Regions from separate parts of the Stenotrophomonas sp. Y-13 genome, predicted to be linked through region 2. Evidence: predicted binding sites of a transcription regulator. Region 2 holds the regulator's gene; the other holds the start of a gene.
The links. Region 2 encodes FliA, which starts transcription of late flagellar genes. Its sites were predicted from a motif close to TAAAGTTTNNCNNNCNNNGGCCGATAA; they were not measured.

Region 1: ACJ7VY_RS16025 (methyl-accepting chemotaxis protein) is a predicted target of FliA. The motif match lies at 13,074-13,100, and genes of this name have one in related genera.

Annotation. Positions count from the first base shown of each region.
Region 1 is NZ_CP176501.1:3,525,875-3,540,232, forward strand. Features, by position in the region: gene ACJ7VY_RS15980 (NAD(P)/FAD-dependent oxidoreductase) at 1-877, opposite strand, end outside; gene ACJ7VY_RS15985 (proline racemase family protein) at 850-1,794, opposite strand; gene ACJ7VY_RS15990 (AraC family transcriptional regulator) at 1,957-2,712, shown strand; gene bla (class A beta-lactamase) at 2,726-3,766, opposite strand; gene ACJ7VY_RS16000 (cation acetate symporter) at 3,905-5,626, opposite strand; gene ACJ7VY_RS16005 (DUF485 domain-containing protein) at 5,623-5,940, opposite strand; gene ACJ7VY_RS16010 (DcaP family trimeric outer membrane transporter) at 6,083-7,513, opposite strand; gene acs (acetate--CoA ligase) at 7,754-9,697, shown strand; gene ACJ7VY_RS16020 (response regulator transcription factor) at 9,860-10,525, shown strand; gene ACJ7VY_RS16025 (methyl-accepting chemotaxis protein) at 10,576-13,044, opposite strand; gene ACJ7VY_RS16030 (manganese efflux pump MntP family protein) at 13,406-13,987, shown strand.
Region 2 is NZ_CP176501.1:1,901,843-1,916,200, reverse strand. Features, by position in the region: gene ACJ7VY_RS08740 (chemotaxis protein CheA) at 199-2,190, opposite strand; gene ACJ7VY_RS08735 (response regulator) at 2,232-2,597, opposite strand; gene ACJ7VY_RS08730 (lipid asymmetry maintenance protein MlaB) at 2,594-2,902, opposite strand; partial or broken gene ACJ7VY_RS08725 (chemotaxis protein CheW) at 3,052-3,900, opposite strand; gene ACJ7VY_RS08720 (ParA family protein) at 3,918-4,700, opposite strand; gene motD (flagellar motor protein MotD) at 4,700-5,653, opposite strand; gene ACJ7VY_RS08710 (flagellar motor protein) at 5,657-6,397, opposite strand; gene ACJ7VY_RS08705 (chemotaxis protein CheA) at 6,519-8,498, opposite strand; gene ACJ7VY_RS08700 (protein phosphatase CheZ) at 8,503-9,126, opposite strand; gene cheY (chemotaxis response regulator CheY) at 9,126-9,518, opposite strand; gene ACJ7VY_RS08690 (RNA polymerase sigma factor FliA) at 9,532-10,278, opposite strand; gene ACJ7VY_RS08685 (MinD/ParA family protein) at 10,275-11,159, opposite strand; gene flhF (flagellar biosynthesis protein FlhF) at 11,146-12,870, opposite strand; gene flhA (flagellar biosynthesis protein FlhA) at 13,034-14,358, opposite strand, start outside.

The DNA of each region.
Region 1 (14,358 bases), 1.6 Mb from region 2:
GCTGCAGCATGCGCCGCAGCAGCGGCAGCGAGATCTCCGTGCCGGTGGCGTCGTACTCGCGCGAGGAACCGATCAGCAGCTGGCCGTTGGGCCGCGGCTGCACGTTGAACGACACGCTGGCCGCGTCCGCAGCATGCGCGGCGGCGGCGTAGCCCATTTCGATCAGCTGGTGGCGCAGCAGCGGCCGATGGCGCTCGGTGATCACCAGCTGGCCCTTGCGCGGGCGCATCGGCAGTTCCGGCAGCAGTTCCGGCACGGCCACGCCGGTGGCCACCAGCACCGGCCCCCGCAGCTCGCGGCCGTCGGCCAGGCGCACGCCGCCGTCGACCAGGCGTTCGGCGCGCGCGCCGATGAACAGCTGCGCACCACCCACGCGTGCCGCGTCGATCAGGCGCCAGGCCACGCGCGGCGGGTACACCACCGCGTCGTCAGGCACGCACATGCCGCCCTTCATGCCGCTGGCGAGCGCGGGTTCCAACGCCTGCACCCCGCGTGCGTCGAGCGCCTCCGCATGTACCCCCACAGCCGCCAACGCTTCCACGCGCGCGGCGACGCCTTGCAGTTCCGCTTCCTCGCGCGCCACCCACAGCGTGCCGCAGCGCTGGTGTTCGCTCTCCGGCCACGGTGCCCAGCGCTGCCACAGCTGCAGCGAGTACACGCACAGCGCCAGTTCGTGCGGGTCGCCATCCATCGCCACCAGGTGGCCCATCGCGGCGGCACTGGCGCCGCCGCCGATGGCGCCGCGTTCGACCACCGCCACGCGCAGCCCCGCGGCGACCGCGGCTTCGGCGCAGGCGGCACCGACGATGCCGGCGCCGATGACGATCAGATCGTGGCGGCTGATTCCGCTCACGGCGCCTGGCTGCCGATGCCCCAGGCGAACGGATCGGCATCATCGATCAGCAGGGTCGCGCGGGCGGTGATCCAGGCCTGGCCGATGATCCGCGGCAGGATGCCGCGCGCGCCCCGCCGGTACGACGCCTCGAACGCGCTGCCGAGGATGCCCTGCTGCACCCAGCTCGCGCCTTCGGCCAGCTTGCCGTCGGCGGCCAGGCAGGCCAGCTTGGCGCTGGTGCCGGTGCCGCAGGGCGAACGGTCGTAGGCCAGGCCCGGGCACAGCACGAAGTTGCGCGCGGCGCCGCTGCCGTCGGGCGCGGCCGCATTGACCTCGACATGGTCGATGGCGCCATCGGCGCCGGTGATGCCGTCGCGCTCCAGCGCCAGGCGGATCGCTTCGGTATAGGCGGACAGCTCGCGCTGGTTGGCCAGGGTCAGCACGCACGGCGCCTGCGTGGTGATGAAGAACCAGTTGCCGCCCCAGGCCACGTCGCCGCGCACCACGCCGTGGCCGGGCACGTCCACCGCCACATCGTGCAGGTGGCGCCAGCTCTCCACGTTGTCCACCGCCACGCGGCCATCGTCGAACAGTTCCACGCCGACCATGCCCACCGGTGTCTCGATGCGGTGCCGTCCGGGCTGGATACGGCCCAGCTCGGCCAGGGTGCGCACCACGCCGATGGTGCCGTGGCCGCACATGCCCAGGCAGCCGACGTTGTTGAAGAAGATCACCGCGGTGCACGCCGACGGATCTTCCGGTGGCAGCAGCAGCGCGCCCACCATGGTGTCCGAGCCGCGCGGCTCGCAGGCCAGCGCCGCGCGCCAATGGTCGAATTCCCTGGCCAGGCGCTCGCGGCGCTGGCGCAGGCTGCCGCCGCCAAGGTCGGGAAAGCCGCCGAGCACGACCCGGGTGGGCTCGCCGGCGGTATGCGAATCGATGATGTCTATCCGGTGCATGCGGACATGCTCCCACCGCGGCCGCAGGGCCGAATAGCAGTGCATTCGGCACCCTCATGCGGAATTCGGCACAACCCCATGAACGCCGCGCCACGGCGTGGAAGCATGCGCTAGCATCGGCCGCACGCCACGCCGACGACCGCCAACGCGAAGACGACGCCCATGGACGCCCAGCATTCCTCAAGCGAAGTACAGCACCTGTTCGATGCGCTGCCGGATACCGTGTTCTTCGTGAAGGACCGCGAGGGGCGCTACACGCACTGCAACCTCACCCTGGTGCAGCGGCTGGGCCGCAGGAAGCGCGGCGAGGTCATCGGCCGCTCGCCGCTGGAAGTGTTCCCAGCGCCGCTGGGCAACCGCTACCTGCTGCAGGACCGGCAGGTGCTGGCCGGCGATCCCATCGCCGACCGCCTGGAAGTGCACCTGTATCCGAACCGCCGCCCCGGCTGGTGCCTGACCGTCAAGCGGCCCCTGTTCCGCGATGGCGTGATCTGCGGGCTGATGGGCGTTTCCCGCGATCTCGGCCGGCCCAACAGCCGCCACTCGGCCTTCGCCCAGCTCGACCGGGTGGTGGCGCACATGCAGGAACATTTCGAATCCAACCTGCGCGCGCCGCAGCTGGCGGAGCTGGCCGGCATGTCGCTGGCACAGCTGGAACGGCATTTCCGCCACGTGTTCCAGCTCACCCCGCAGCAGTACCTGATCAAGCTGCGCATCGAGATGGCCATGCGCCTGCTGCGCGAGCCCGGCAGCATCGCCGGCATCGGCCAGCGCTGCGGCTTCAGCGACCAGAGCGCGTTCGCGCGCCAGTTCAAGGCCACCGTCGGCATGACGCCCAGCGAGTACCGCAACCTGGAGGACGTGTTCGACGGCGGCGAGGCGGCTGACGCGGTCGAGCCGCTGCGCCGGCGCGGCTAGCGCGGACCGCCGCTCAGGGCACGAACAGGAAGTAGTCGTGCGCGGCGCGCGCCAGCTGCGCGATGGCGGCGTCGCGGGCTTCGGTGGAGGCGCGCGATCGGATGAACACCGCGGCCACCACCTGGCCGCGGCCGTTCGGCAGCTCGATCACGCCGACGTCGTTGATCACATCGCCGACGGTGCCGGTCTTGTGCGCCACCGGCGTGCCGCTGGGCAGCATGCCGCGCAGGCGCGCGCTGCCGGTGCGGGTGTCGAGCATGATCTGCTGCAGCACCCGGGTCGATTGCGGCGACAGGATCTCGCCCTTCCAGGTGCGCTGCAGCAGCTGCGCCATGGCGCGGGCACTGCTGGTGTCGCGCGGGTCGGCGTTCCAGGCGTCCATGTTGGTTCGCCGCTGCGCCTCGCTGCGTTCGCTGCGCGACAGCTCGCCATAGGCGGCCGGGCCCAGCGGCTGCGCGTGCGAGGCGGCGTCGCCGTAGTAGTTGGCCAGCAGTTCCCAGATGTAGCGGTCCACGCGCAGGCCCTCGACACCCAGCGCGCGCATGCGCTGCTGCACTGCCTCGGGGCCGCCGCCGGTGCGGACCAGGATGTCGGTGGCGTTGTTGTCGCTGACCGTGATCATCATGTGCAGCAGGTCGCGGATGGTGATGGCCGAACCGGCGCTGAGATGGGTGTCCATCGGCCCGCCCATGTCGGGGTAGATGTCGTCAGGGCCCAGCAGTACCTGCTGCTGCAGGCCCAGCTTGCCCTCGTCGACCAGCTTGAGGATGTGCACGGCCACCGGCACCTTCATGGTGCTGGCCATCGGCAGCGGCTGGTCGGCGTTGAGATAGACCGCGCGACCGCTTTGCAGATGCACCAGCGCCACGCCGACGTCGCCCGGCAGCTGCGCCGCCAGGCGCTCGGCCTCGGCCTGCAGCGCGAGCGGCTGCGGCGGCGCCTGCCGTGCCATGGCTACCGTCGGCAGGGCGCACAGGCTGCCCAGCAGCAGGGCAGAGGCCAGCAGGGACGCCTGCAGGCGCGGGTGCGGGGAACGACGGACGCGGACGGTCATGGAAGATCCTCTGGCATGGAACGGATGCGGGAGTGCGACCGGCATGGTAACGGCACGGCCGATCCAGGGGGCACCCCCGCAAACGACGAAGGCCGCCCGTCGCGGGCGGCCTTCGTCGTGGCTGCTGCCAGGCCGCGATCAGTGATCGGCGGCCCGGCTGGCGCCCACGCCGGTCTCGGCACGCACCTGCTGCGCCGGGTATGCGGCGCGTTCGGCCTTGGCCCGCGCGCTGTTGTCCAGCACCGAGAACAGCCAGATGCCGACGAAGGCGATGGTCATCGAGAACAGCGCCGGGCTGGTGTACGGGAACGGCGCGCTGCCGGCCGGGTTGCCCAGCGTGTCGACCCACACCGACGGCGACAGCAGGGTCAGCAGCAGCGACGAGGCCAGCCCGAGGAAGCCACCGATCACCGCACCGCGGGTGGTGCAGTCCTTCCACAGCAGCGACAGGATCAGCACCGGGAAGTTGGCCGAGGCGGCGATGGCGAACGCCAGCGACACCATGAAGGCCACGTTCTGCTTCTCGAAGGCGATGCCCAGCAGTACCGCGACCACGCCCAGCACCAGGGTGGTGGCGCGCGACACGCGCAGTTCGGTGCCGGCCGGCGGCCTGCCCTTCATGATCACCGTGGCGTACAGGTCGTGCGACACCGCCGAGGCACCGGACAGCGTCAGCCCGGCCACCACCGCCAGGATGGTGGCGAACGCGACGGCCGAGATGAAGCCCATGAACAGGTTGCCGCCCACCGCCTTGCCGACCAGCACCGCGGCCATGTTCGGCCCGCCCTGGATGGTGCCGGTGACCGGGTCGGCGTAGGCCGGGTTGGTCAGCACCAGGGCGATGGCGCCGAAGCCGATGATGAAGATCAGGATGTAGAAGTAGCCGATCCAGGTGGTGGCCCAGAACACCGACTTGCGCGCCTGCTTGGCGTCGGGAACGGTGAAGAAGCGCATCAGGATGTGCGGCAGGCCGGCGGTGCCGAACATCAGCGCCATGCCGAAGGAGATTGCCGAGATCGGATCCTTGACGAACCCGCCCGGGCCCATGATCGACAGGCCGGCCGCGGCGGCCTCTTCCGCGCTCTTGCCGCCATTGGCGGCGATCTGGGTCTTGACCTGCACCGCGGTGGCGAACAGCTTCTCGAAGCTGAAGCCGAACTGCCACATCACCATCAGCGCCATGAAGGTCACCCCGGACAGCAGCAGGCAGGCCTTGATGATCTGCACCCAGGTGGTGGCGGTCATGCCGCCGAACAGCACGTAGACCATCATCAGCACGCCCACCAGCACGACCGCGATCCAGTAGTCCAGGCCGAACAGCAGCTTGATCAGCGCGCCGGCGCCGACCATCTGCGCGATCAGGTAGAACAGCACCACCACCAGCGTGCCGGAGGCGGCGAACAGCCGGATCGGCTTCTGCGCGAAGCGGTAGCCGGCGACGTCGGCGAAGGTGAAGCGGCCGAGGTTGCGCAGCCGTTCGGCCATCAGGAAGGTCAGGATCGGCCAGCCGACCAGGAAGCCGATGGCGTAGATCAGGCCGTCGTAGCCGTTGGCCATCACCGCCGCGGTGATGCCCAGGAACGAAGCCGCCGACATGTAGTCGCCGGCGATCGCCAGGCCGTTCTGGAAGCCGGTGATGCCGCCGCCGGCGGTGTAGAAATCGGACGCTGAGCGGGTGCGCGCGGCGGCCCACTTGGTGATGCCCAGGGTCGCCAGCACGAACGCGGCGAACATCACGATCGCCGTCCAGTTGGTGGGCTGGCGCACGGTCTGGCCGATGTCGCCACCGGCCGCCAGGGCCGCGCCACTGGCGGCCAGCAGGGCGATGAGCGCGGCCGGGCGCAGGAACGGACGGGTCATTGCGCGTCCTCCACGATCTGCTGGGTCAACTGGTCGAACTCCTTGTTGGCGCGGCGTACGTAGAAGCCGGTGATGAGGATGGTGAACACCATCAGCCCCAGCGCGATCGGGATGCCGATGGTGGTGATGCGGCCCGCGCCCAGCGGGGTGGCGAGGAACGCCTTGTCGAAGGCGATCAGGCCGATGTAGCCGTAGTAGGCCAGCAGCATCAGCACGGTGAGGATCCAGCCCAGGCGGTTGCGCGATTGTCGCAGCCGCCGGTAGGCCGGGTGGGAGGCGATCCGCTCAACACGGGGATCGACGGAAGCATTCATCGGGATTCTCCAGATTTCGGGAATACGGGCCCCGGCGTGCGCTGCGCGCCGGTGCGGGCATGAGTGCTCCCCGTGGGGGTAGGGAGAAGGGGACTGCGTTTACCGCGGTGGCAGCGGCGCCGTGGCGACGCCGCTGCCGGACTCAGAAGCTGTACTTGGTGGTGAACTGCACGCGGCTGATGTCGCCCTTGCGGCCGTTCTCGATCTCGCGCACGCCGTACATCAGCTCGGCGCCGATATCGACCTTGGGCATGGGCGTGTAGAACACGTTGCCGCGGATCGACTGCACGCTCTTGGTCACCAGCGCGCCGGTGAGCGAGGCATCGTTGTCGTAGTCGCTGCGCGCGTAGATCAGGTTGGTGCGCAGCTTAGGGGTGAAGGCGTGGCGCCAGCCGACGTAGCCGGCGATCACCCCGGTCGGGTCGAGTTCGTCGCGCACCGCGTCCCAGGCGCTGTCGCCGGTGATGCCCAGGCCGATGTAGCGGGCGATGCCCTGGCCGCCGGTGAGTTGGTAGTGCAGCGAATCGCTGCCGCCCATCACCCATTTGCCGCCCACGGTCAGGCCGCCGCCGGTGGCGGTGGCGTGGGCGCCGGTGGCTTGGCTGTCCACCTTCAGCTGGCGCAGCAGGCCGGCCACGCCGAAGGTGCCCCAGTCGCCCTTCCAGCCGTAGCGCACGGTCAGGTCGGGCAGCGAGCCGCGGTCGGAGCTGGTGGCGCCGACCAGCGTGGTTTCCGGGTTCTCCAGCGCGGCGCTGAAGCCGCCCCGGGTGTAGCGCACCTGTGCCTGGCGCACGAAGATCACGCCGTCGGTCGGGCCGACGAAGTCCACCGCCTCGGGAATGGAGGCCGCGTCCATGAAGTTGGACCAGGTCTGGCCGGCCAGCCAGTTGTTCCAGTACATGTAGGCATGGCGCAGGGTGACGCCATAGGTGTTGGTCGCGGTCTGGTTGCCCAGCGCGTTGCCGAAGAAGTCCATCTCCACCAGCGCGCCGGCCTTGTCGCCGTTCTCGGCGACGTGGTCCACGCCCAGGTTGAAGCGCGAGAACTTGGCGTGGGCGTTGTAGTCCACGCCCGAGGCCTTGCCCGAACCGCCGGCGCCATGCACCGGGGTCTGCCCCGGCAGGTACAGCGAACGGCCGGTGGCGTCGTCGGCAAGCTGGCCGTCGCCGGTGCGGGTGGCCAGGAAGTCGGCCTTGATGAAGCCGCCGAACTTGAAGGTGGTGCCCGGCGTGGCGCCCGGGGTGATGCTGGTCACCTGGATCGGCTGCTTGCCGGCCGGCACCGCGGGCCTGGCCGGTGCGGCGGCGGCCGCCGCCTGTTCGGCGCGCACCTGCTGCACATCGCCCTGGGCCTGGGCGATCGCGCCCTGCTGTTGCTGCTGGGTGGAGAGCAGCAGCTGCACCTGGCGCTCGAGTTCGGCGACGCGCGCTTCCAGCGCCTTCTCCTTCGCCGTGCCGGCCAGGGCCATGCCCGGCGCCAGCAGCGCCACGAACAACGCGGCGGCAAGTGGCCGGCGCACCATCGTCGTGGCGGGGAACGCGCGGTCCGCGCGTTTCAACACGTGTCTGTTCATCAGGTCTGCCTCTCTCCGGCTGGCGTTGACGGCCGCGTCGGTCGCACGGTCCACGGCAGGGTGCGCGGCGTTCACCGCGGGCGGCTATTCGCCATTAGTCGAAAGCGTGCGGGTATTCGACCATCGTCTAAGCCGGGGGGCAGCGCGCGACTGGGGTGATGCGGCACACTTGGGAGGTCGCGGCCGCGTCGCAGATGCGGCTCCCCCATTGGTTACAAGTGCAAAGGTGAGGGTATTGCCATGGCTGATCTCTATCCCGTCGATCCCGCGTTCGCCGCCCGGGCGCGGATCGACAAGACCACGTACCAGCAGCAGTACCGCGAATCGGTGGAAAACCCCGATGCGTTCTGGGCCAGGGCCGCCGAGCGCCTGGACTGGTTCACCAAGCCCACCCGGATCAAGAACGTCAGCTACCAGCTGGATGATTTCCGCATCAAGTGGTTCGAGGACGGCGAACTCAACGTCAGCGTGAACTGCCTGGACCGCCAGCTGGCCACCCGCGGCGACAAGACCGCGCTGCTGTTCGAGCCGGACAGCCCGGACATGCCGGCGCAGAAGGTCACCTACCGCGAGCTGCACGAACGCGTGTGCAGGCTCGGCAACGCGCTGCGCAACCTCGGCGTCGGCAAGGGCGACCGCGTCACCATCTACCTGCCGATGATCGTCGACGCCGCGGTGGCGATGCTGGCCTGCGCGCGCATCGGCGCGATCCACTCGGTGGTGTTCGGCGGCTTCGCCGCCAATTCCATCGCCGACCGCGTCGGCGACTGCGGCAGCAAGCTGATCATCACCGCCGACGAAGGCCTGCGCGGCGGCCGCAAGGTGCCGCTGAAGGCCAACGTCGACGCCGCGCTGAAGCTGCCCGGCACCCACACCGTGGAAACCGTGCTGGTGGTGCGCCATACCGGTGCGGCGGTGGACATGCAGGCGCCGCGCGACCGCTGGTTCCATGACGTGGTGGACACCCAGCCGGCGCAGTGCGAGCCGGAACGCATGAACGCCGAGGACCCGCTGTTCATCCTCTACACCTCCGGTTCCACCGGCAAGCCGAAGGGCGTGCTGCATACCAGCGGCGGTTACCTGCTGTTCGCCGCCTACACCCACGAGGCGGTGTTCGACCTGCGCGAGGACGACGTCTACTGGTGCACCGCCGACGTCGGCTGGGTCACCGGCCACAGCTACATCGTCTACGGCCCGCTGGCCAACGGCGCCACCTCGGTGATGTTCGAGGGCGTGCCGAACTACCCCGACACCTCGCGCTTCTGGCAGGTGATCGACAAGCACCAGGTCACGATCTTCTACACCGCGCCCACCGCGATCCGCGCGCTGATGCGCGACGGCGAGGCGCCGGTCAAGCGCACCTCGCGCAGGAGCCTGCGCCTGCTCGGCAGCGTCGGCGAGCCGATCAACCCCGAAGCCTGGCGCTGGTACCACGACGTGGTCGGCGACGCGCGCTGCCCGATCGTGGACACCTGGTGGCAGACCGAGACCGGCGGCATCCTGATTGCGCCGCTGCCCGGCGCGGTGGACCTCAAGCCCGGCTCGGCGACCCTGCCGTTCTTCGGCGTGCAGCCGGCGCTGGTCAACGCCGACGGCGAGATCCAGGAAGGCGCCACCGAAGGCAACCTGATCATCCGCGACTCGTGGCCGGGGCAGATGCGCACCGTCTACGGCGACCACCAGCGCTTCATCGACACCTATTTCCGCACCTACCCGGGCAGCTACTTCACCGGTGACGGCTGCCGCCGCGACGAGGACGGCTATTACTGGATCACCGGCCGCGTCGACGACGTGATCAACGTCTCTGGCCACCGCATCGGCACCGCCGAAGTGGAAAGCGCGCTGGTCAGCCACCCGAAGGTGGCCGAGGCCGCGGTGGTGGGCTTCCCGCACGACATCAAGGGCCAGGGCATCTACGCCTACGTCACCCTGGTGGCCGGCGAGGCGCAGACCGACGAGCTGCTCAAGGAACTGGTGGCGTGGGTGCGCAAGGAGATCGGCCCGATCGCCGCACCGGACCACCTGCAGTGGGCGCCGGGGCTGCCCAAGACCCGCTCGGGCAAGATCATGCGCCGCATCCTGCGCAAGATCGCCGAAAATGCGCCGGACCAGCTCGGCGACACCTCGACCCTGGCCGACCCCTCGGTGGTGGCGTCGCTGGTGGAAGAGCGCAAGGTTCGGTGAGGCCAGGAGATGAGTGAAGAGGAGTGAGAGAAAGCAGCAGTGGTTTGATTGCCCGCTTCTCACTCCGCCCTTTTCCCAACCTCTCCCCGCAAGCAGACCGGCTTTTGTTTTTGCCTTCTCTCACTCCTCACTCCTCACTCCTCTTCAGCCACTCCTGCTCCAATGCCTACCCTGCTGATCGCCGATGACCACCCGCTGTTCCGCGAAGCGCTGCGCGGCGCGGTGCAGCGGGTCATTCCCGGGGTGCAGCTGCTGGAGGCCGACAGCGTCGAGGCGCTGTATGCGCTGGCCGAGCAGCATCCCGATGCCGATCTGGTGCTGATGGACCTGAACATGCCAGGCGCGCAGGGGTTCAACGCGCTGGTGCACCTGCGCTCGCTGCACCCGCAGTTGCCGATCGTGGTGGTGTCCGCGCGCGAGGAACCGACGGTGATGCGCCGCGCGCTCGACCATGGCGCGTTCGGCTTCATCCCCAAGTCGGCCGATTCGGACACCATCGGCCATGCCCTTGGCACCATCCTCGACGGCGAGCGCTGGGCACCGGCCGAGGCGCACAACGTGCCGCCCACCGACCACGAGGAACGCGAGGTCGGCCAGCGCCTGCGCGAACTCACCCCGCAGCAGTTCCGGGTGCTGCAGATGCTCGGCGCCGGGCGCCTCAACAAGCAGATCGCCTACGACCTGAACGTGTCCGAGGCCACGATCAAGGCGCACGTCACCGCGATCCTGCGCAAGCTCGGCGTCACCAACCGCACCCAGGCGGTGCTGATGGCCGGCAAGCTGGCCATCGACGACGACAGCATCGTGCTGCCGCCGGAAGAAGACTGAGCCACGCCATGCCGGGGCGGCACGCCGCCGCCCCGCCGTCGCGTCCACGGTCAGGCCGCCGGCGAAAGCCGCGGCGCGGCGGCGCCGTCCACCACGAAGGTTTCCGCCGCCGCCGCCAGCTCCTGCGCCTGCTCGTGCATGGCCAACGCCGCCTGCGAGGACGCACGGGCGACGTTGCCGCTCTGGCGGGTGCCGTCGCCGATGCGCCGCAGCAGCCGCTCGACGTCGTCCACCGCGCTGACCTGGCGCGCCGACGCCGCGTCGATGCGCGCCATCGCCACCACCACCTGCTGCACGCGGCCGCCGATGTCCTGCATCGCCTCGCCGCTGCTGTCGACCAGATGGGCGCCGGCCTCGACCTGCTGCAGCGAGGCATCCACCAGCGCGCGGATCTGCTGCGACGCCGCGGCCGAGCGCTGCGCCAGCTGCCGCACTTCGCTGGCGACCACCGCGAAGCCGCGGCCATGGCTGCCGGCGCGCGCAGCTTCCACCGCCGCGTTGAGCGCCAGCAGGTTGGTCTGGAACGACAGGCTGTCGACCGTGGCGACGATCTCGCGGATATGGCGCGAGGACGCGCGCAGCCGCTCCATGCCGGCCACCGCGGCGGTGGTGGCCTCGCGTCCGCGTTCGGCGGCCACGCTCGCGGCTTCGGAGATCTCGGCGCTGTGGCGCGCGCTGTCGGCGTTCTCGCGTGCCTCCCCGGCCACCGAGCGCACGCGCTGCAGCGCGTCGTGCACGTCGTCGACCTGCTGCTGGACCTGCGCGGACAGTTCGCGGGTGCCGCTGGCCATGTCGGCCACAGCCGACTGCACGCTGCCGGCCGACTGCTGGATGCTGGAGACAATGGCCCCGACCTGGCGCATCGCCACCTCCAGCCCCTGCCGCAGCCGCGCGTAGATGCCGTCGCCATCGTCGCGCATGCGCGCGCTCAGGTCGCCACGGGCGAAGTGGCCGATCACCCGCGTGGCATCGCCGACCTGGGTCTGCACGCTGTCCAGCAGCGCGTTGATGCGCCCGGCCAGCTCGCGCACGAAGCCCTGCTTGTCGGCCAGTTCGATGCGCCCTTGCAGGTCGCCGGCCGCGGCCGCGGCCACGACCGCCGCGACTTCGTGGGCGATCACCCGCTCCAGGCGCCGGTCCTGCCATTCCATCACCAGCCCCAGCACCCGCGCCTGTTCCAGCACCGGGCTGGCGCGCAGCAGGAAGCCGGTGTTGCCCAGCTCGACTTCGGCATCGACCGTAGCGCCCTCCCCGCGGGCCCGCGCCAGCACCGCGGCCACCTCGGTGCCGAGTGCAGCCACGTCGGCGCCGGTATCCACCGCGGCATCGACGCCCGCCTCGGCGAAGGTCTGGCGCAGGGCATCGTTGGCGTACACCACGCGTCCGTCGCCATCGGTGACCAGTACCGCGGCGCGCGCCACGTCCAGCGCCTGGCGCACGCGCTGGTTGGCCAGCGCGGCCACGCGTTCGCTGGCGATGCGTTCGCGCAGGCTGGCCTGCATCTGCATCAGCGCGGTGGCGAGGCGGCCGATCTCGTCATGCCGGTTGCGCACCACCAGGGTGCCGTCCAGGTGGTCGTCGGCAATCGCCCCGGCGAACGCCGCGGCCGCGGCCAGCGGCCGGTCGATGGCACGCAGCAGCAGCACCAGCAGCGTCACCAGCAGCGCGCCGACGATCAGCACGGTGGCGGCGAAGGCGGCGTTCATCCAGTTGCGCGCGGCGGCCTGCCCGGCCTGCTGCGCCTGCAGCGCGCTGCGCTGGTCGCGCTGCAGGCGCAGGATCACCGGGTCCACCTGCGCGGCATAGTCGTCCAGCGCCTGGGTCTCGCTGTCCACGCCGAAGCGCGCCGCCGCATAGGACAGGAATGCCCCCTGGTAGCGCTGCATCGCCTCGCGCACCTGCGCGCGCACCGGCTCGGGCATGCGCGCGCGCTGCAGCAGCAGTTCGAACGGCATCGCTTCGGCGCCCAGTTCGTCGGCGTACTTCTGGTCGCGGCGCAGGATGAAGTCCTTCTCGTGGCGGCGCATGCTCAGCATCGACACCTGCAGCTCCGGTTCGCGGTATTCGCCGATCAGGTTCTCCACGGTATGCACCGCGGCGCGCAGTTCGCCCTGCATGCCGCTGTCGGCATCGTGGCCGAGCTCGCCGATGCGCTCGTCCAGCAGCCGCGCCGATTCCAGGTAGGCCTGCAGCGCGGTGGCCAGCCCGGGCGGCCACGGTTCGGCGCCAGGCACCGGCGCCAATGCCTGGCCCAGCTGCGCACGCGCCTTGCCGAACGCCTGCCCGGCGGTGGTCGAGAACGACATGGCATACTCGGCCTGCGCGCGCCGCGCTTCGGCGAAGGCACGCGCCAGGTTCTCCAGCCGCGCCGCGTCCTGCTGGTAGCGTTGCAGGCGCTGGTCGGCGGCACGGGTGCCGGCGCTGAGCCAGGCATAGGCTGAACCGATGACGGCCAGGCCGACCACCAGGGCCAACAGGCTCAACCGCAGCTTCTGGGCGATTCCAAGCGGGAACTTCATTGCACGACTCCGGGCGTGGGAACGCCTCTGGATCGGCCGCTGCCGCGCTTTCTTTAGGACGTCCGGCGAACGCAGGCGCGCCGCGGGCGGCGCGCGGCGCAATGAGGCCAGCGCCTGATGACAGGCGCATGTCAGCGGCCGCAGGCGAGGGCCGCGGGCGCCACGGCGGCGTGCTAGAATCCGCGCTCCCTTGGGGAGTAGCCTGCTTCCAGCGTCTGGAAGCGCACGCGTCAACACACTCGACCATTGCGTCGTGGCGCGTGCGACCGGTTCCACGGTTGGCGAGACCAACGGCATGCGAGCGCAACGTCAGGTCGGGCGCGCCGCGTGCCGTCCGTGTCCGCCCGGCCAGGAAAACCCGATGTCCCCACTTTCCATCCTCCTGATCGGCTTCGCCATGTCCACCGACGCCTTCGCCGCCGCGATCGGCAAGGGGGCGGCGATGCGCCGGCCGCGCCTGCCCGACGCACTGCGCGCCGGCCTGATCTTCGGCGTGATCGAAGCCATCACCCCGCTGCTGGGCTGGTTGCTGGGCCGCGCCACCTCGCAGTACGTGGAAGCGTTCGACCACTGGATCGCCTTCGTCCTGCTCGGCGCGCTGGGCGTGCACATGATCGTGGCCGGGCTGCGCCCAGATGCCGAGGAGGAAACCCAGGACGCCGGCGACAACCGCCACCACCGCTTCTTGACGCTGGCCGCCACCGGCCTGGCCACCAGCATCGACGCGGCCGCGGTCGGCGTGAGCCTGGCCTTCCTGGACGTGCATATCGGCGTGGTGGCGCTGGTCATCGGCCTGTGCACGCTGGTCATGGTGACCCTGGGCATCATGCTCGGGCGCGTGCTCGGCGCGCTGGTCGGCAAGCGCGCCGAGATCGTCGGCGGCGTGATCCTGATCGTCATCGGCGCCAGCATCCTGTACGAACACCTGCACGGCGCGGCCTGACACGCAGGTGCGGGGCTCACCCCGCACGGGTTTCCCGGTGAAGCCCCATGCGCGGCAAGCAGCGCATCTACGCGGAGCGGCCGCATGCGGGGCAAGCCCCGCATCTACGCGGAGCGGTGCGGCCGGCGCCCACGGGCCTCTACCATCAGGCGGCGAGGAACCACGTAGGTGCGGGGCTCGCCCCGCACGGGCTATCCCGGTGAGGCCGCATGCGCGGCAAGCGGCGCATCTACGCAAACGGTGCGGCCGGCAATCGCCGGCTCGCCCGGCGCCGACGAGGTTCTACCGCCGGGCAACGACGAAGCTCCACGTAGGTGCGGGGCTCGCCCCGCACGGGCTTTCCCGGTGAGGCCCCATGCGCGGCAAGCAGC
Region 2 (14,358 bases):
GGTGGGGCTTCCCGCGCCGCTGGTGGCGCGGGAAGCCGGATCCGTACGCCACGCGGCGCGCGGTGGAGCGGTTTGCGGGGAGCAGGATGCGGCGGCAACGGCAGGGGGCCGGCGCCGGAAGCGCCCCGGCACAAGCACCCCGGCACCGCCGCGCGGCCTGGCGTGCATGCCAGGCCATGGCGCGACGCGGTGGACCGATCAGGCGGCCTGCGGCAGCCGCAGCGAGCGCACCAGCCCGCCGACGTCGACGATCAGCGCCACCCGGCCATCGCCGAGGATGGTCGCGCCGGAGACGCCGCCGATGCGGCGGTAGTTGTTCTCGATGTTCTTGACCACGACCTGCTGCTGGCCGAGCAGTTCGTCCACTTCCAGGGCGATCTTCTGGCCGTCGCCCTCGACCACCACCACCAACGGGTCGGCGTGGCTGTCCTGGCGGTAGCCGTAGTACTGGCCCAGCGACAGGATCGGCAGGTACTCGCCGCGCACGCGCAGCACCCGGCCTTCGCCGGCCATGGTGCGGATGTCCTCGGCCTTGGGCTGCAGCGCCTCGAGCACGTAGGCCAGCGGCAGGATCAGCGTCTCGCCGGCGACCGAAACGGTCATGCCGTCGAGAATGGCCAGGGTCAGCGGCAGCCGGATCAGCACCCGGGTGCCGGCGCCGGTCTGGCTTTCCAGCTGCACTTCGCCGCCCAGCGCCTGGATGTTGCGGCGGACCACGTCCATGCCGACGCCGCGGCCGGACAGGTCGGTGACCGCATCGGCGGTGGAGAAGCCCGGCTGGAAGATCAGGTCCCAGACCTGGGTGTCGGTCGGGTTGTCGGGCACCGCCAGCCCGCGCTCCTGGGCCTTGGCCATGATCTTGTCGCGGTTCAGGCCGCGGCCGTCGTCGCTGACCTCGATGACGATGTGCCCGCCCTGGTGCGAGGCGGCCAGGGTGATGGTACCCATCTCGTCCTTGCCGGCCTGGCGGCGCACGTCGGGCATTTCCAGGCCGTGGTCGATCGAGTTGCGCACCAGGTGCACCAGCGGATCGGCGATCTTCTCGATCAGCCCCTTGTCCAGTTCGGTGCCTTCGCCGATGGTGCGCAGCCGCACCTGCTTGCCCAGGCGCGAGGACAGGTCGCGCACCAGCCGCGGGAAGCGGCGGAACACCGCGTCCACCGGCAGCATGCGCACCCCGATCACCGCTTCCTGCAGGTCGCGGGTATTGCGTTCGAGCAGGTCCAGCCCGGCCAGCAGGCGTTCGGCGTGCGAGGGATCCAGGCCGCCGGATACCTGCTTGAGCATCGCCTGGGTGATCACCAGCTCGCCGACCAGGTTGATCAGCGCATCGACCTTGTCGACGCTGACCCGGATCGAACTCTCGGCCTCGTGGCCGCCCGCCGCGGCGGGCGCCGCGGCTGCCGCCGGGCGCGCGGCGGCGACCACCTCGGCGGCCACTTCCTGCGCCGGCGTCGGCGCGTGCGTGGCCAGGCTCGGCGGGGCGATGATCGGCTGGATGTCCAGCTCGCAGTCGTCCACCACCCAGGCGAAGGTGTCTTCGATCTTGCTGCGCGGGATGCGCCCGGTCAGGCCCAGGTCCCAGGCGATGTAGGCTTCCAGCGGGTCCATCTGCTCGAAGCCGGGCAGCCGCTCCATGCGCGCCTGGACCTGCAGCGTGCCCAGGGTTTCCAGTTCGCGGATGATGCGCAGCGGATCGTTGCCGCTCATGAACAGCGACGGCGCCGGCACGAAGCCGATCTGCCAGCCGTCCGGCTCGGTCGCAGGGGCTTCCTGGCGGGCCGCGGCCGGCGCGGCGGCCGCGCCGGACAACACCGCTTCCAGGCGCGCCTTGACCGCGGCGACCAACGCCGGGTCGGCCGCCTGGCCGTGTTCGGCCTCGCGCAGCAGCGCGCGCAGCACGTCCACCGAGGACAGCATGGCATCGACCGCGGCGCTTTCCAGCGCACGCTTGCCGGCGCGCAGCTCGTCCAGCAGCGTTTCCAGCACGTGGGTCAGGCCGGCGATGGCCTCGAAGCCGAAGGTGCCGGCGCCGCCCTTGATCGAGTGCGCGGCGCGGAACACCGAATTGATGATTTCCGGATCCTGCTGCCCGTCCTCCAGTGCCAGCAGCCCGGCCTCCATGGCGTCCAGCCCTTCGCGGCTTTCCTCGAAGAAGGTGGCGTGGAAACGTTGCAGGTCCATGCTCATGGGCGCGCTATCCGGTCGGGTTCGGGGCGGTGGGTGGGCGATCAGCCCAGGACTTTCTGGACGGTGGCGACCAGCTGTTCCGGGTTGAACGGCTTGACCAGCCAGCCGGTCGCGCCGGCGGCCTTGCCCTCGGACTTCTTGTCGGCGGCCGACTCGGTGGTCAGCATCAACATCGGCGTGAACTTGTAGTCCGGCAGCTGGCGCAGTTCGCGGATGAGCGAGATGCCGTCCATGTTGGGCATGTTCACGTCGGTGACCACCGCGTTGAACCTGGCGCCCTTGGCACGGCCCAGGGCGATGGCGCCGTCCTCGGCTTCCTCGACGGAAAAGCCGGCCGAGGTGAGGGCGAAGGCCACCATCTGGCGCATCGACGCCGAGTCGTCCACCACCAGGATTCGAGCGCTCATGCAACGTTCTCCACAGAATTCGATTTGTCAGGGGTTGCGTCCAGGCCCAGGGCCTGGAGGACGCCGAGCAGGCGCGCGGCGTCGCGGAAAGTGTCGGTAGCGTCGTCGAAGACGGTGGCATGGCCGGCCTGGCGGCGGGCCTGGACGAAGGCGCACAGCACCTGGATGGCGGCGGTGTGCACCCGCCCCACCTGGCTGGCATCCACGCGCAACGCGCCGCTCTGGCCCAGGTGCGGGGCCAGGTGTTGCTTCAGGTCGCTGGTGGACTCGATGCCCAGGTCCTGCGCCAGTGCCACAGTGCTCATGGTTGCTCCGGAGAGACGGTACTGGACCAGTTAACGGCAGCGCTGGAACGATCTTTAAGGGGCGCGGACACAGGCGCGTGAATTCGTGAACTGGCGCACGGAACGGCGGCCGCGCCAGGCGGGTGTCCGCTGCCGGCGCGCATGCGTCTTCAGCGCTCGCACTGCAGCAGTTCCGAGGCGTCGAGCAGGATCATCGGCTGCTGGCCGATGCGCGCCACGCCGCGGAACAGGGTGTTGGAGATCTGGCAGATGCGGGCGGTGTCGGGCGGCTCGATCTGCGACTCGGTCAGGTTGGCCACGTCCTCGACCGCGGACACCCGCAGGCCGAGCACCTCGCCCTTTTCCTCGAGCACCACGATGCGGGTCTGGCTGCCTTCGCCGACCGCGGCGAAGCCCAGGTGCAGGCCCAGGTCGATCACCGGTACCACCTGGCCGCGCAGGTTCATGATGCCGAGCATCGAGGCGGCGGTGCCGCGCAGGCCCAGCAGCGGCACCGGCAGCACCACTTCCTGCACCTTGAGCAGCTCCAGTGCATAGGCCTGGGCGCCGCAGCGCAGGCGCAGCCAGCGCGAGGTGCGCTCGCTGGCGCGGCGCTGCGGGCGCTGCGGCTCGCGTGCCTGCGCCTGCAACGCGGCCCAGACGTTGTTGCCGTCCGCCGCCGCGGGCGTGGCCGTAGGCGCGGGGCCGGGTTCGCTGGCCGCGGGCGGGGCGGCGGTCCGCGCCAGCGCAGGCGTGGCGGCCGGGGCCGGGGACGGGATCGGGGCCGGGGTTGGGGCCGGCGCGGCTGGCGCGGTCACCGCCGGCGCCACCACCGCTGCAGGTGGTGCCGGGGTGGGGATGACCGGGTCGGCGCGGGCCGGGACCGGCGCGGCCGGAACGGGCGCGGGTACGGCCACCGGCGCGTCAGCCGCGGCCGGCGCCACGGCGACGGCGACCGGCGCCGCTGCCGGTGCCGGCGCAGGGATCGCGTCGAGCAGCAGCTCGCCCAGGTAGTCGTCCAGTACGTCGGTGCCGTTCATGCCGCGCGCTCCAGTTGCGCGGCGTCCTCGGCGCGCAGCCATTCGAGCGCGCGCCGGTAGGCCGACAGCCCGCGGCCCGGGTAGGCGTCGTCGTGCGCCGGGGCGGTGAGGGTGGCCGGGGTGCTGATGCGGGTGTCGATCGGAATCGCGTCTTCCCACACGCGCTCGCCATGCCGGTCCTGCATCTGCCGCAGGGTTTCGTTGCCGGTGCGGGTACGGCGGTCGAACAGGGTCGGCAGGATCGACACCGGCAGCGGCCGGCCGCGCGAGCGCTCGACCATCTGCCCGGTGCGCACCATGCCTTCCAGCCCGTGCAGCGCCAGGGGTTCGGCCTGGGTGGGAATGATCAGCCGGTCGGCCGCGGCCAGCGCGTTGATCATCAGCAGCCCCAGGGTCGGTGCGCAGTCGAGCAGGATGTAGTCGTGGCGCTGCCCGTGCTGCGCCAGCGCATGCTGCAGGGCCAGGCCCAGGCCCGGCTGGTTGGCGCTGCGCCGTTCCAGGGTGGCCAGCGCGGCCTGCGCGCACAGGTAGTCCAGCCCGGGGATGGCGCTGCCACGCGCGAGCGCGGCGATCTCGCCGGGCGGGGTGGCGAACAGTTCCAGCACGCCCGGCGGCGGCGGGTCCAGCGGTACCCCGAAGGCCCGGGTCAGCGAGGCGTGCGGATCGAGGTCGATCAACAGCACGCGCTGGCCCAGCGCGGCCAGGCCGCGCCCCAACGCCAGCGTCGTGGTGGTCTTGCCGACGCCGCCCTTCTGGTTGGCAATGGCCCAGATACGCATCAGTGCACTCCTTCTATTGCTGCCGGCAAGGCCGGTCCGGACGTGCGCGCGGGCGCCTCGGCGCCGGCGGCATCGCGGGTGGGTTGTGCGGCGTCGACCGTGGTCGCGCCGTCGGCCAGCGCCTCGGCGCTGGCGGCCGAATCGGCCAGGATGATGACCATGACCCGGCGGTTGCGGTTGCGGCCCTCGGCCAGCGCGTTGCTCTCGCGCGGGCGGAACTGGCCGTAACCCATCATCGCCAGCCGCTGCGGCTGCACGCCGTGGTCGGCGAACAGGTGCACCACGCTGGCGGCACGCGCGGCCGACAGTTCCCAATTGGACGGGTACTGCGCGGTGGCGATCGGCATGTCGTCGGTATGGCCTTCCACGCGCACCCCGTTGGGTACGTCGCGCAGCACGTCGGCCAGCTTGCCCAGGGTCTGCCGCGCGTCGGCGTCCAGCGCCGCCGACCCGGTGGCGAACAGGATGTCGCTGTTGATCTCGACCTCGATCCACAGCTCGGTGCGGCGCACGCTGATCACGCCCTGGCTGACCAGCGGCGCCAGCGCCCGGGTCAGCTTCTCGGCGATCTGCCCGAGCTGGCGTTCGGCGCGCTGCAGCTGCTCGCGGTCGCGCAGCGATACCGGGCGCGTCATCTGCGACGCCATCGACGGCAGCCGCGTCGGGTCGGAAACCGCGCCGCCGGTCATGCTCGGCGCGCGGATCACCGCCGGCGTGTCGTGGCCGCCGCCCTGCAGCTGCTGGTGGCCGACCTGGACCTGGGTGATGGTGCGCGGCGCGCCGCCGAAGGCGGTGGTCAGGGCATCGGCCATCACCCGGTACTTGCCTTCGTTGAGCGAGGAAATGGCGTACATCACCACGAAGAAGGCCAGCAGCAGCGTCATCAGGTCGGCATAGGGGATGGCCCATGCCTCGTGGTTGGCGTGCTCTTCGTGGGACTTGCGGCGTGCCATGGTTCAGCCCACGAAGCCGGCCAGGCTGGTTTCGATGTTGCGCGGGTTCTCGCCATGGGCGATGGCGATCAGCCCTTCGATGATCATCTCGCGCTCGCGGCTGTTGTGCGCGATCACGCTCTTGAGCTTGGCCGCGACCGGCAGGAACAGCAGGTTGGCCGAGGCGATGCCGTAGATGGTGGCGGTGAACGCGGCGGCGATGCCGTGGCCGAGCTTGCTCGGGTCGGCCAGGTTCTTCATCACCGCGATCAGGCCCAGCACCGCGCCGATGATGCCCAGGGTCGGGGCGTAGATGCCCATGCCCTCGAACACCTTGGCCGCGGCCAGGTCGCGGTGTTCCTGGCCGCTGAGTTCGATTTCCAGCATGTGCCGGATCGCGTCGGGCTCGACGCCGTCCACCACCAGCTGCAGGCCCTTGCGCAGGAACGGGTCGTCCTGCATCTCCACCTGCGGCTCCAGCCCGAGCAGGCCCTGGCGGCGGGCGATGTTGCTCCATTCCACGATCTGCCGGATCAGCGCCTGGCGGTCGCTGGCCGGCGGCTGCACCACCCAGCGCACGATCCTGAAGGCATGGCGGAAGATCGCCGGCGAGGTATGCAGCAGGATCGCCGCCACGGTGCCGACGATGACGATGACGAAGGCGGCCGGCGACCACAGCGAGGACAGGCCGGCTCCCTTGAGTATGCTGCCACCCACCAGCGAGGCCAGTGCGAGGAAGAGTCCGATGATGCTGAGTCTGTCCATTTAACGGATATCGGCGTTTGCGCGGGGTACTTGAACGGGTGGGGGGCGGCCGCGGGCGCGGCGGGCGGGTGTGGCCGCGGGCTGCGGCGGTCATGCGCCGCTACCGGCGCGACCGGTGGGCTTACTCCTGGCTGCGCAGCCCGTCCACGTCCAGGATCAGCGCCATGCGGCCGTCGCCGATCAGGGTGGCGCCGGCATAGCCCTTGAGCCCGCGCAGGGCCTTGGGCAGCGGCTTGATCACCACTTCCTCGCGGCCCCGCACCTGGTCCACGACCAGGCCGAAGCGGGCCTCGCCGATCTGCAGCACCACGATGGTGAGCAGGGTCGACTGCGCCGGTTCCACGTCCAGCCACTGGCGCAGGTCGACCAGCGCCAGCGTGTGCGACTTACGGTCGAGCACGGCGCGGCCGTCGAACCAGCCCAGCGAGGTGCGCGGCGCGTGCAGCACTTCCATCACCCGCGCCAGCGGCAGCGCGTAGATGTCCTCGCCGGCCTGCACCAGCAGGGTCGGCAGGATCGCCAGGGTCAGCGGCACGCGGATCAGGAAACGGCTGCCGCGGCCCAGCTCCGACTGGATCTGGATCTGCCCGCTCAGCTCGCGGATGCGCGACTGCACCACGTCCATGCCGACGCCGCGGCCGGAAATGTCGGTGACCTGCTGCTTGGTCGAGAAGCCCGGCAGGAACACCAGGTGCAGGCACTCCTCGCTGCTCAGCCGAGCCGCCGCCTCCGGGTCCAGCAGGCCCTTCTCGCGGGCCTTGGCGCGCAGCCGCTCGGGGTCGATGCCGGCGCCGTCGTCCTGCACCTCGATGCTGACGTAGTCGCCTTCCTGCTGCGCCGACAGCCGTACCCGGCCCATTCGCGGCTTGCCCTGCGCTTCGCGCAGGTCGGGCATTTCCACGCCGTGGTCGATGGCGTTGCGGACCAGGTGCACCAGCGGATCGGCCAGCGCCTCGACCAGGTTGCGGTCGAGCTCGGTCTCGGCGCCGATCAGCTCCAGGTCCACTTCCTTCTTGAGGCTGCGGGCGACGTCGCGGGCGACCTTGGGGAAGCGCGAGAACACCTTGCCCACCGGCTGCATGCGGGTGCGCATGACCGCCGACTGCAGGCGTGCGGTGGCGATGTCCAGGGTGGAGACGGCGCGGTCCAGTTCCTCGTCTTTCAGGCGCGTGCGCAGGGTCTTGAGCCGGTTGCGCGAGAGCACCAGTTCGCCGATCAGGTTGACGATGGCGTCCAGGCGCTTGGTGTCCACGCGCACGGTCTGTTCCGGTTCGACCGCGGCCTTGGCCGCGGCCGGTGCCGGTGCCGGCGTCGATGCCGGTGCCGGGGGCGCGACGCGCGCAGGTGCGGCCGGCGCGGTGGCCGGCAGGGCGCGGGCGCCGGGCGCGGCACCGCCGTGCAACTGGTCGAGCAGGCTTTCGAATTCGTCTTCGGTGATCAGGTCGCCGCCGGCCTTGGCGGCGGGCGCGGCGCTGGCCGCGACGGGGCGGCTGCCGGGTGCGGCGCCGCCATGCAGCTGGTCCAGCAGGCTTTCGAACTCGTCCTCGGTGATCAGCTCGTCGCCGCCCTTGGCGGCGGGCGCGGCGCTGGCCGGCGCCGGGCGGGTGCCGGGCGCGGCGCCGCCGTGCAGCTGGTCGAGCAGGTTCTCGAACTCGTCTTCGGTGATCAGGTCGCCGGCCGTCGCCGGGGCGGCCACCGCGACCGGTGCCGCCGGGGCCGGGGCCGCATCGACGTCGAACAGCGCGATCAGCGACGGCGGCGCGTGCTGCGGATCGGTGCCGGCCGACACCGCGTCGAGCATCGCCTGCAGCCAGTCCAGCGACTGCTGCGCGGCGTCGAAGTGGTGCGCCTGCAGCACCGCCTTGCCCGAGCGCGCCATGCCCAGGGTTTCCTCGGCGGCGTGGCACAGCTCGACCATGGCGTTGATGCCGAGGAAGCCGGCGCCGCCCTTGAGCGTGTGGAAGCCGCGGAACACCGCGTTGAGCTGGTCGTTGTCGCGGGGCGACTGCTCCAGGGCGACCAGCTGTTCGCCGAGGCGATCCAGGATTTCCTGGGCCTCGATGATGAAATCGGCGGCGATGTCGTCGGCGAAGGCGCTCATGGCATCACAGCCCCAGGTTGGAGAGCAGGTCGTCGGCGTCGTTCTGGCTGACGGCGTGGCGGTCGATGCCTTCCAGCGCCGGGCCGGCGAGGCCGCGGCCACGGGCCTCGTCTTCCGGCGGCGGCAGGCCGAGCGCGCCGAAGCCCTCGTGCACGCGGCGCACGATGCCGACCACGCGGCGGATGATCTGCCCGGTCAGGTCCTGGTAGCTCTGGGTCAGGGCGATCTCGGTGAGGTTGTGGCGGATGCGCTCCAGCGCCTGCTCGTGTTCGATCGCCGGCACGCTGCCCTCGCGCAGGCCGCTGACCAGCTCGCGGCACTGCTCGGCCAGGTCCAGGGTGCGGTGGGTGGCCTTTTCGGTCATCTCCACCACGTGGTCCAGGCGCGCGCAGGCGTCGTCCAGCTCGCCGGCCTCGGTGGGTACCGTCGGCAGCTCGCCCAGGGCCTGGCCAAGCTCGCGCGCCAGCCGCCCCAGCCCGGCCATCATCGGCTGCGTGCGCAATGCCGCCAGCGCGTCGATTTCCCGGCGCCAGCCGTGTTCGTCGCCGCTTTCCAGCGCCGCCAGCGCGTCCTGCAGGTGTTGCACCAGGATCGATTTTTCGCTCGGAGTTCCGCTGGGCATGGTCATCAGGCGCTCGCCGCCAGCCGCTCGAAGATCTTGCCCAGCTTTTCCTCCAGGGTCTGCGCGGTGAACGGCTTGATGATGTAGCCGTTCACGCCGCACTGCGCGGCCTCGATGATCTGCTCGCGCTTGGCCTCGGCGGTGACCATCAGCACCGGCAGGGTCTTGAGCTTGGCATCGGCGCGGATCGCCTTGAGCAGTTCGATGCCGGTCATCACCGGCATGTTCCAGTCGGTGATCACGAAATCGAACGGCTGGCTGTTCAACAGCGCCAGCGCGGCATGCCCGTCCTCGGCTTCGGCGGTGTTGGTGAAGCCCAGGTCGCCCAGCAGGTTCTTGACGATGCGCCGCATGGTCGAGAAGTCGTCGACGATCAGGATCCGCATGTTCTTGTTCAAAAGGTGTTCCTCTTCATGGTTCGACGAGGCCGGCGTCGGCCGCCTCGAAAATCTTCAACCGGCCACGCAGCCGCAGCATGGCCTGGCCGTGGATCTGGCATACCCGCGACTCGCTGACCCCGAGCACCGCGCCGATCTCCTTCAGGTTCAGCTCCTGCTCGTAGTACAGCGACAGCACCAGTTGTTCGCGTTCGGGCAGCTGGCCGATCGCCTTGCCCAGTTCCTCGCCGAACTGGCTGCGCTCGAGCACCTGCTGCGGGGTCGGGCCGCCGGTGGCCGGGGTGTCCAGTTCGCCCTGGTCCTCGATCCGCGATTCCAGGCTCAGCACCTGGCCGCGCGCCGCGTCCTCGATCAGCCGCATGTACTCCGGCAGCGGCATGTCCATGGCCTGCGCCACTTCGGTCGCGCTGGCGGCGCGGCCGGTGGCCTGCTCGATGCGGCGAATGGTCGCGGCGGCGTCGCGGGCGCGGCGGTGCACCGAGCGCGGCACCCAGTCGCCGCGGCGGATCTCGTCGATCATCGAACCGCGGATGCGGATCGAGGCGTAGGTCTCGAACGAGGCGCCCTGTTCGGCGTCGTAGCTGCGCGAGGCTTCGATCAGGCCCATCATGCCGGCCTGGATCAGGTCGTCGATCTCGACGCTGGCCGGCAGGCGCGCCGCCAGGTGGTGGGCGATGCGCCGCACCAGGTCCGAATGGCGGGCGATGCAGTCGTTGGCGCTGGCGCGCTGGACTTCGCGGTAATGGGCGGCCGGGTTCATGTCGCCACCCCGCGCTGGATGATGCGCTCCAGGAAGAACTCGACGCCGCCGCGCGGCTCGGTCGGCGCCTGCCAGCGGGCGGTGCGGCGGGCGATCTCCTGCAGCGCCAGCGCCGCCGGCGCCGACGGGTACAGCTTGACCACCGGCTGCTGGCGCTGCACCGACAGCCGCAGCCAGTCGTCCTGCGGCACGCAGCCCAGGTAGTTCAGCGAAACGTCGGCCAGGAACTTCTCGCACACCCGCACCAGCTTCTCGTACAGCATGCGGCCTTCGTTGGGGTCGCGGGCCATGTTGGCCACGACCTGGATGCGGTCCACCCCGCGCTCGCGCGAGAGCACCTTGATCAGCGCGTAGGCGTCGGTGATCGAGGCCGGCTCGTCGCACACCACCACCACCGTGTCCTGCGCGGCCTGGCAGAAGGTCAACACGCTGTCGGTGATGCCGGCGGCGGTGTCGATGATCATCACGTCCAGGTCGCGTTCCAGCTCGGAGAACACGTTGACCAGGCCGACGTGCTCGGCCGGCTGCAGTTCGGCCATGTGCCGGCGGCCGGACGCGGCCGGCACCACCAGCAGGCCGTCGGGGCCTTCGATGATCACGTCCTCCAGGGTGCAGCGCCCGGCGACCAGGTCGGCCAGGGTGTGCTTGGGCTGCAGCCCGAGGATGACGTCGATGTTGGCCAGGCCGAGGTCGGCGTCCAGCAGCAGCGTGCGCTTGCCCATGCCGGCCAGCGCCACGGCCAGGTTGGCCGAGACGTTGGTCTTGCCCACGCCACCCTTGCCCCCGGTCACCGCGATGGTGCGCACGGGGCCCGCGGGCTGGCGGCGGGTGGCCGACAGCGGGAAGGCATTGGTCAGCTTGGCGTACTCACGCGACGGCATGGTTCAACTCCGGATTGCAGGGCATATCGGCCGCGCGGCGCAAATCTTCAAGGCGCAGCACCAGATTGGCCGCCGAGGCGCGGTGCAGGTCTTCGGGCACGTCCTGGCCGTCGGTCACCCAGGTGATCGGCAGGCGGTGGTCCACGGCCACCGACAGGGCCGAGCCGAAGCGGCCGGTCTCGTCCAGCTTGGTCAGCACCACGCCCTGCGGGTTGGCCGCGCCGAAGCGGCGCACCACCTCGTCCATGTCCTGGAAGCTGGTGTTGGCCGGCAGCACCAGCAGGGTGCGGATCTGGCCGGCGGCACGCAGCCACTGCAGCTGCGCGGTCAGGGCGCGATCGCGCTGGCCGAGCCCGGCGGTGTCGATCAGCACCAGCTTGTAATCGGCCAGGCGCTCCAGCAGCTGGTTGAGGTTGGTGCCGCTGCTGGCCTCGTGCACGGCGATGCCGAGCTGGCGGCCGAAGCCGTACAGCTGCTCGCGGGCGCCGATGCGCTGGGTATCGGTGGTGACCAGGGCCACGTCGCGCGCGGCATGGGCCTCGGCGAAGCGCGAGGCCAGCTTGGCGATGGTGGTGGTCTTGCCGGCGCCGGTCGGGCCGACCAGGGCGATCACGCCGCCGGCCTCGATCGGGTCGACCGGGGCGATCGGCAGTTTCTTGGAGATCAGGCCCAGCATCAGCCCGCGGGCGCGCGCCGGGTCGGTATCGGCCGGCATCTGCACCGCCACGTCGCGGGCCAGGCCGGCGTCGAAACCGTACTCGTCCATCAGGTCCAGCGCATTGGCGCGCACCGGGCTGCCGCGCAGGCGCTCGTCGGTGAAGCGGTTCATCTCGCGCTCGATCAGCTGGCGCATGCCGGCCACTTCCTGGCGCAGTTCGGCCAGCTGGCGGTCATCGCGCGGTACCGCCGGGACCACGCTCAGCGCGGGCGCGGCGACGGCGGGGTCGGCCGCCGGTGCCGGAACATTGACGCTGAGCGGCGTCGATGCCGGGGCCGGTGCCGGCACGGCGATGGCGGGGGCGGGGGCGGGCAGTGCCGGTTGCGCGGCCACGGCCGCTGCCGCCACGGGCGGCACCGCCAGCGCCGGTTCGCTGGGCGCGGCGGCTGCGGGCAGCGCCGTGGCCGGCGCGTCCAGCGGCGGATCGATCGCGAAGTGGGCACGGTTGCGGGCGGCCGGTACCGGCGCCGCCGCGGCGACGGCGAAGCCTTCGGGACGGAACGCCGGCACCACCGGCGCATCGTCCTGCAGCGCCGGGAAGGTGGCGAAGATCTGTTCCGGCAGCGCCGGTGGGGGCGTAGCGACCGCCGCCGGCGCGGGCTGCGGCTTGAGCAGCGACGAGAAACGGCTGCCCGGGGCCAGCTCGAGGCTGCTGTCGATCGAGCGCCCGGTGGCGCCGACCGCCGAGCGGGCGAGGGCGGCCACGGCCGAGGCGGTGGCCACCACCGGTTCCGGCTCCGGCGCCTTGCGGCGGGTCACCGCGGCGATGATCGCCTCGGCGGCGCTGCGCGGCTTGGGCGCCGGCGGCGGTGCCGGGCGGGCGGCCTCCAGGGCGCGCTGCACCACGCTCTCGTCATAGTGCGCGGCCGCCACGATCTCGACGCCTTCCTCGATCCGGCGGTTGGACAGGATGACGGCGTCGGGGCCATGTTCCTTGCGCACCAGGTTCATGGCGGTGCGCATGTCGGCGGCGACGAAACGTTTGATCTTCATGCTGGAGTACCGGGAATTCGTGTGCGGGTGCGACGCGGGAGCAGTAGCGTTGGCGGTGTGGTGCATGGCGGTGCGTGCTCCTCGTCCTTCGTGTGTGGCGGTTGCCGGCCTGGTGTCCGTTCTTTGACGTCGTCCTGCGCCGCCGCCGGTTTCCAGGCTGTCCTCAGCTGATCGTGCCGACCAGCTTCAGGCGCTTGTCTTCCGGTACCTCGCTGTAGGCCAGCACCGACAGCGAGGGGACGCTGTGGCGGACCATCCGCGCGAGGGCGGCGCGGACCGGGCCCGGTACCAGCACCACGGCCGGCTCGTTGCGCGCCTCCTGCTTGCCGACGCATTCGGCAAGACTCTGGTGGAGGCGCTCGGCGAGACCGGGTTCCAGTGCGGCACCGTTGCCCTGCGTGGATTCCTGCAAGACCCGTTCCAGTTGCGGGTTCAGGGTGAACACCGGCAGTTCCGGCGACATGCCGGCGATTTCCTGCACGATGAACCGGCCCAGCGCGTTGCGCACCGCCACGGTGAGCACGGTCGGGTCCTGGCTGAGCGCGGCGTTCTCCACCAGCGCCTCGGCGATCTTGCGCAGCTGGCGGATCGGGATGCGCTCGATCAGCAGGTTCTGCAGCACCCGCGCCACCACCGAGATCGGCAGCGCCTTGGGGGTGAGGTCCTCGACCAGCTTGGGCGCGCTCTTGGCCAGGGTCGCCAGCAGCTGCTGCACTTCCTCGTGGCCCAGCAGTTCCGGCGCGTGTTCGCGGATCAGGTGCGACAGGTGGGTGGCGACCACCGTGGCCGGATCGACCACGGTGTAGCCCAGCGACTCGGCGTGGGCGCGCTGGTGCGGCTGGATCCAGGTGGCGTCCAGGCCGAACGCCGGATCCTTGCCGGGAATGCCGTCCAGCTGGCCCATCGCGCTGCCGGGGTCCAGCGCCAGCTCGCGGTCGGGGTGGATCTCGGCGCTGGCCACCGGCACGCCGTGGATCAGCACCCGGTAGGTGGTGGGCGCCAGTTCCAGGTTGTCGCGGATGTGCACCGACGGGATCAGGAAGCCCACGTCCTGGGTGAGCTTGCGGCGCACGCCCTTGATGCGTGCCATCAGTTCGCCGCCCTGGGCCTTGTCCACCAGCGGGATCAGCCGGTAGCCGACCTCCAGCCCCAGCGGGTCGACCGGGCGCAGCTCATCCCAGCTCAGCTCGGCGGTCGGCGCCGGCGGCGCGCCGAGCAGCCCGGGGATCTCGCCGGCGGCGGCCGCGCCGGCCTCGGTGCCGGCCGCGGCGGCGGCCATGTCGCGCTTCCACAGCTTCCAGGCCAGGAAGCCGAGGATCGCGGCCAGGATCAGGAACGCGAGGTTGGGCATGCCCGGGACCAGCCCGACCAGGCCGATGATGGCCGCGGCGATGGCCAGCGCCCGGTACTGGCCGAACACCTGGCCCATCATCGCCTGGCTCATGTCCTGGGCGCGCGAGGCGCGCGTGACCAGCATCGCCACCGCGC